Regions from separate parts of the Paenibacillus sp. A14 genome, predicted to be linked through region 1. Evidence: riboswitches for the same ligand, from Rfam matches in the RefSeq annotation. Region 1 holds a riboswitch; the other holds the start of a gene.
What was found. A riboswitch is a leader RNA that binds a small molecule or an ion and turns the genes downstream of it on or off. The one in region 1 is predicted to bind FMN.
Positions count from the first base shown of each region.

Region 2: linked by a shared signal. The riboswitch ahead of ribD (bifunctional diaminohydroxyphosphoribosylaminopyrimidine deaminase/5-amino-6-(5-phosphoribosylamino)uracil reductase RibD) and the one ahead of V4U88_RS11760 (DMT family transporter) in region 1 are both predicted to bind FMN.

Region 1 covers NZ_JBAGJD010000004.1:92,024-95,332, forward strand. Annotated here, with positions in the region: gene V4U88_RS11750 (methionine ABC transporter permease) at 1-299, shown strand, start outside; gene V4U88_RS11755 (MetQ/NlpA family ABC transporter substrate-binding protein) at 406-1,284, shown strand; FMN riboswitch at 1,462-1,612, shown strand; gene V4U88_RS11760 (DMT family transporter) at 1,738-2,703, shown strand; gene V4U88_RS11765 (GGDEF domain-containing protein) at 2,874-3,309, shown strand, end outside.
Region 2 covers NZ_JBAGJD010000001.1:500,010-503,318, forward strand. Annotated here, with positions in the region: gene ribE (riboflavin synthase) at 1-211, opposite strand, end outside; gene ribD (bifunctional diaminohydroxyphosphoribosylaminopyrimidine deaminase/5-amino-6-(5-phosphoribosylamino)uracil reductase RibD) at 224-1,363, opposite strand; FMN riboswitch at 1,639-1,834, opposite strand; gene tlp (small acid-soluble spore protein Tlp) at 2,133-2,357, shown strand; gene V4U88_RS02475 (peptidylprolyl isomerase) at 2,428-2,862, opposite strand; gene lysA (diaminopimelate decarboxylase) at 3,280-3,309, opposite strand, start outside.

The DNA.
Region 1 (3,309 bases):
TGGTTGAGGCGGCTCTTTCGATGGGGGCTTCCAAGCTGGAGATTGTGATGAAATTTCTTTATGTCGAAGCCCGTTCCGGACTCGTGCTCGGTCTCACCACCTCGACGATCAGCTTTATTTCCTATTCCACGGTAATGGGGGTCGTGGGCGGCGGAGGGGTCGGTGATTTTGCCATCCGGTACGGATATCAGCGCTTCGAGACGGAGCTGATGGCCGCGGTCATCGTCCTGATGATTGTGCTGGTTCAGCTCATTCAGTTCGCCGGCAGCCGGATTTCCAGATGGCTGGATAAAAGATAACGCGAGCCGAAGCCGATAAAAGCTTTTTCCCGTTAATACCTGTTAACGGGCTATGTAAATCAATAGATCAGGTCCATTCACAAAAAACAAAGAGCAAGAGGGAAGGATGTTGGAGATGAACAACAGAAAATGGATGCTTGGGCTGGTAGCCCTGATCATGATCCTGACCGCGGGTTGCGGCAGTAATACTGGCGGAGCTGCGGAGAAAGGGAGCGCGGAGAAAGGAAATACTTCTTCCGCCGCGAAAGCGTCCGACAAACAGGCCGTGACCCTGAAAGTCGCTACGCTGATTCCGCCGATGACGGAAATTTTGGAGCTGATCAAGCCGCAGCTTCAGGAAGAAGGCGTCAATCTGGAACTGGTTGTGCTGTCCGACAATATTCAGCCGAACGACGCGCTGGCGAACAAGGAAGTCGACGCGAACTTTTTCCAGCATGTTCCTTACATGGAGCAATATAATGAGAACACGGGCAGCAAGCTCGCAGCTGTGCAGCCGGTTTATCACGCCGTTTACGGAGCGTATTCCAAACGCTACAAGAGCATGGAAGAACTGCCTGAAGGCGCGTCGATTGCGATCGCCAACGACCCGTCGAATACGGGGCGTTCGCTCGTCATGCTGGAGAAGGCGGGGATGATCAAGCTGAAGGAAGGCGTAGGAATCAATGCCACAGTAGCTGACGTTACGGAAAATCCCAAAAACTTTAAATTCGAGGAAGTTGATCTGCTCATGCTGGCCCGGATGCTGGACGACGCCGATCTGGTTCTCATGACGCCGGCCTATGCAAGTCCGCTCGGCCTGACGCCCAAAAAGGACGCCCTGCTCACGGAAACGACGGACTCCGCGTTTGCCATCACGCTGGTGGCCCGCGAGGACAACAAAGATTCCGAGGCGGTCCAAAAGCTGGCCAAGGCCATTTCGAGTCCGGAGGTAAAACAGTTTCTGGAAGACAACTACAGTGAAATCGCTATTCCGGCCTTCGAGTAACTCACTATAAAAAAAATAGTTGATTACAAATATGCTATCGTAGTGTTATAATGATCACAAATGAGGTTTTTTCATTCAGTGGTCAGGGTGACTTCACATTGTGACGTTTGTTACAGAGTTTCATCGGCTGCAAGCAGTACTATGAAAGCAACCCATTAAATTAAAATTTAAATGAATATGGATCTTCGGGGTAAGGTGAAATTCCTGACCGGCGGTGATGGTCATCGTATCGATGATTTAGCCCGCGACTCTCCGTTCCGCAAGGGATGGAGACTGACCTGGTGCGACTCCAGGGCCGACGGTAAAGTCCGGATGGGAGAAGATCAATCACAGGCATGCGGGTGCGGGTGTATTCCACCCCCGCAAGCTTATTTGATCGGCCCCCGAAATTTGACTGATGTCAATGCGGGGGCTTTTTCGCGTAGACCCCATATTCAAGAAGGAGTCGGGAATATGGAAAATGCATCACGTGCCACCATTCAAGTCAATTCGTCGAGAACGGTCTCGGGGACTCGCGCAAAAAGCGGTTTCTGGCTGGTCGTGTTGGGGGCGGCCCTCTGGGGCGTCGATCCGCTGTTTCGTCTGATTTTGCTGAAATCGATCACTTCGGCCCAGCTTGTATTGCTGGAGCATATCCTCATCGCGTTGGTCGTGGCGCCGACCTTGTGGAAGAACCGTCAAGAGCTGCGGGGGATCGGCTGGAAGCATGTCGGAGCGCTCTTGTTCATCTCTTGGGGCGGTTCCGCCATCGCCACCATCCTGTTTACCATGGGACTAACCCACGGCGATGCCAATGCCGTATTGCTGCTGCAAAAGCTTCAGCCGCTGTTCGCCATCCTGATGGCCCGCTTTTTGCTGAAGGAGTCGCTCCCGCGCCGATTTTCCCTGCTGTTTCTCATCGCACTGGCCGGCACCTATCTATTGACCTTCGGCTTTTCGGTTCCGTTCGGACACTGGAATGATTTTATCCAGGTCGGCAGTCTCCTCTCGCTGGGCGCCGCCGCGCTTTGGGGCGGATCAACGGTAATGGGGCGGATGATGGTCGGACAGATGAAGTATGAAACGGTCACCTCGCTGCGGTTCATCCTGGCGCTGCCGCTGTTGCTGGCTGTGACCTGGAATGAAGGGGCCGCTTGGCATTTGCCGACGGAGGCTTCCGGCATGGCCGCCTTTTCGCTGAATTTGCTAGGTCAGGCGCTGCTTCCGGGGCTCCTCAGTCTGCTGGTCTACTACAAAGGTTTGACGACCACGAAGGCTTCCGTGGCTACCTTGGCCGAGCTCAGCTTTCCGATGGTGGGCGTGCTGGTGAACTGGATTGCGTTCCAACAGATGGTCACCGTGGCGCAAGCTGTGGGCTTTATCCTGATCTGGACGGCGCTGTTCGTCATTTCCAGACAGAGCCAGCCTGCACCGGCTTGACTTGATAAATATAAATCGGATCACATAAGAACAGGTTTTCGACGAACGCGTCGGAGGCCTGTTTTTTTATCCCATACTATCGATAAAGCTTAAAATTTCAGTTATTATTATCAGAATATAAACCTTTCTTCGGGGGAAGGCGTGGCTATCTCAATATGACGCTGTTACAAATGGATATGAAAACTGTTTATATTCTGCTTTCCCTGGGCCACTTGTTTGCGATGATGTTCATCACGGCCTATCGCTACAAACAACCAAAGGATGTCTCTTATCCTATCTTTTATGCGGCAAAAGGGTGCCAAGCGATCACTTGGGCTCTGCTGGCTGTCCCGGGTTCGGGCGTCCCCATGGTTGTTCTCGCCACGGCCAATCTCGTTTTTTTACTCGGTGTCGGGCTTGAGACATTGGCGTTGATGCGGATTGTCGATGGGCCGAGTCCCGGGACCGGGCGCTATTATGGATGGCTTATCGCGGGTTCCATGACGGCCTACCTCCTGGTGGTTCTTCTGCAAAACACGGAACCGCTGCGTATTTCCGTTGTGTCTCTGGCGGTGGCGCTTTTTCTGCTGCCTCCGGTGTTCCGCATGGTCGGGTCCGGGGAACGGT
Region 2 (3,309 bases), on a different contig from region 1:
TAGTATGACGGAACGTTTGCGGCATCACATCGACCATAAATGAATGATCATCAAAAGATACGGCCGTCAGGCATACGCCGTTAACGGCGATGCTGTCCCCCAGTTTCAACCCTTCAGTGATGACCCGGGCCGCAATATGCAGTATGAGTGCCTCCCCTTGGCGGCTAACCGATTTCATCGTCCCGATCTCCTCGATAAGTCCTGTAAACATAGGCTGCCCCCTTTACGCCTCCGTATTTCCTTCGATGTCTGCCTGCACTTCCTCCGGCCAAACCGGCTTTCCTTGAATACAGACATTGTCTCCGATCGTCTCGACTTTCACACTTGCCAGCGTGACGGCTTGGCTCATTTTCTCATATCCCGGAAAAATAAAGCTCCCCGGCGCTTCCACCCCGCCGACCAGTTTCGGGGCGATAAACAGGACGATCTCATCCACCAGCCTCTTTTCCAGCAGAGAGCCGTTTAACCGGCCGCCCCCTTCGACCAGAATGGAGGAGATTTCGCGTTCCCCCAGTTTTTGGAGCGCCAACTGCAAATCCACACGCGGCCCCTCCCCGCAGGGAATCACTTCGATGCCCCGCTCCGTCAGGGCAGCCATCTTCGCACGGTCCGCGGCCTCGGTCGTCAGGACGAGGGTCGGCGCCGCTCCGTCGCTCAGTACCCGGCTGCCGACCGGAACCCGAAGCGTCGAATCGACGATGATGCGCACCGGATCCAGTCCGGGAACCGCTAGACGGGTCGTCAATTGCGGATCATCCGCCAGCACGGTTCCGGAGCCGACCATAATACCTTGATGGCGGTGCCGCATCGTGTGCACGATTTCGCGCGAGGCTTCGTTCGAAATCCACTTGCTGTCCCCCGTTTTCGTCGCGATTTTACCGTCCAGCGTACTGGCCGTTTTTATCGTGACGTATGGGAGACCGGTCGTGATGTACTTGATGAATTTCCGGTTTAAAGCCACCGCCCGTTCCCGAAGCACCCCGGTTGTGACTTCGATGCCGCTTTGCCGCAACCGTTCGATTCCCCGCCCGGCCACCTGCGGATTGGGATCTTCGGTGGCCACGACAACCCTTGCCACCTTATCCTCGATCAGCCGCTCCGCGCAAGGAGGAGTCATCCCGTGATGGCTGCAGGGCTCCAGCGTAACGTACACCGTGCTTCCTTCGGCCAAGGGGCCCGCCATGCGGAGCGCATGCACTTCCGCATGCGGCGTTCCCCTCTTCAGGTGGGAGCCCAAGCCGACCACCGCGCCGTCTTTGACCACGACAGCCCCGACGACCGGATTGATCCCGGTCTGCCCCTGGGCGCGTTCGGCCATTTGCAGGGCCAGCTCCATGTAATATTCATCGCCGATCGTTTCTATAACCGCCCCTCCTTTTGCTTTAGACATAAAAAGCTCCCGCCGGAGCATTCCGGCAGGAGCTGTTGAGAGTGATCATCCGCGAAATAAAAGCTGCGTTAAATTACACCTAACCAAGCCATGACAAAATCATAGCCGGTAGGCATTCTTCGCCTTCGCCAAATCGAGCATCTTGTTCAACATGGAAACACAAATAAACCATGTGAAAACATGAACTTTAACGAAGCTGCTTTGTTTTAATTAAAAGCACCGTACGATTGACCTACGAATGCTCTTCGCGTCTCCTTCTCCCATCCAGACTATACTGTCGGTCCCGGAATCACACCGGCTCAGCCATATGCGAGCAGTTCCCGCATACGGGTCACGGACTTGTGCGCGCCCTGATCTCCGCATTCGTTGTAACAACTCATTGCCGGAGCCTCAAAGCCCGCCATCACCGTCGGTAGGGAATTTCACCCTGCCCCGAAGGAATGCATATGAAATTGATAAAGTCATTAAACCATCTGACTTGAGGAAAGAATAGCATAAAAAAAACAAAAATACAACAATACCCGATTCAGATATTGTTGTCAGTTTATTCTCCGCACCGCTAATCATTATTACTATCACTGGAGCTTAAGTTGCTCGGTGGTTGACATTTTTTATAATCGCTCCTTTATTTAGGAAACAAAAAATAAATAGTACGCCATTCATCTGAATAAAAAAAGCCTCCGCGTGCGACAATAACATTGCCCCGTTTGCCGGGGAAAGAAACCTTCAGGAGGGAACAGCCATGGCCAAACCTGACAACCGCGCCGATAACGTGGAAAAGCTGCAGGAGAACATTCAGAATACGATCCGCAACTTCCGCGAAGGCCAGGACTACCTGAGCGAACATGCCGATGAAATCACCGGTGAGGAAAAACAACAAATTGAAGAAAAGAACGCCCGGCGTATAAACAGTATCCGCGGCTTCCGGGAGGAAGTCAAGGACGAAGCGGCTGACCGGCAATCCTAATCTTATCATGGAATAGCAGAAGGGCTCCCGGCCAAATTTGGCCTAGGGAGCCCTTCGCATTACACAAGGATTACTCGTCCCAGACGGTAACCTCTTTCATTTTGTCCCCGGGACGGATTTGATCCACCAGGTCCATACCGGACGTCACCTTTCCGAATACGGTATGCACTCCGTTCAGGTGAGGCTGCGGCTCATACACGATGAAGAACTGGCTGCCGCCGGTGTCTTTTCCGGCATGGGCCATCGACAATACGCCGCGTTCGTGCTTCGTCGTATTCGTGGCTGTTTCGCATTTGATCGTGTAACCCGGTCCACCGGTACCAGTCCCGTTAGGGCAGCCCCCCTGCGCTACAAACCCGGGAATAACACGGTGAAACGTCAGCCCGTTATAGAAGCCGGAGTTCGCCAGCTTCTCGAAGTTCGCCACAGTACCCGGAGCCTCTTCCGGCAGAAACTGGATTTCCACTTCCCCGCCTTTTTCCAAAACGATCTTTCCTTTTTTCATATAGGTCACTTCCTCTTCTTCTTTAGTGAACATGCTTCGGGACAAACCTATTCCAGTGTACTATGAAATCCCTCGGGTAGCAAAAAAAGGCCCGATCAGAGCGTTGGAATCCTACTTCCCGGCACAAGAAAAAGCCAGTTCACACTTAGAAATGAACTGGCTTAGTCCGTGTGAAATGTTCTTCCATTTCACACGGCTGCTTATCATATAGATGAATTCCTGCAAATCTGCAGGCTTTTTACCATTCAGAAGGTTTGTGCGAAATTCATGCAAATCTTGTATTTTTAGCGGAGAATCCCTGCTGGCCGCAAATCGCCAAAAATTCCTGCACAATAGCATCAATTTGCGAATACCGAGGGGATATGGCGAAAATTCCTGCATTTTTGCATCTATTCGAACTTCACTTACCGTCCCCTCTTATTTCAGGGACGGCTGTTTGGCAATGCG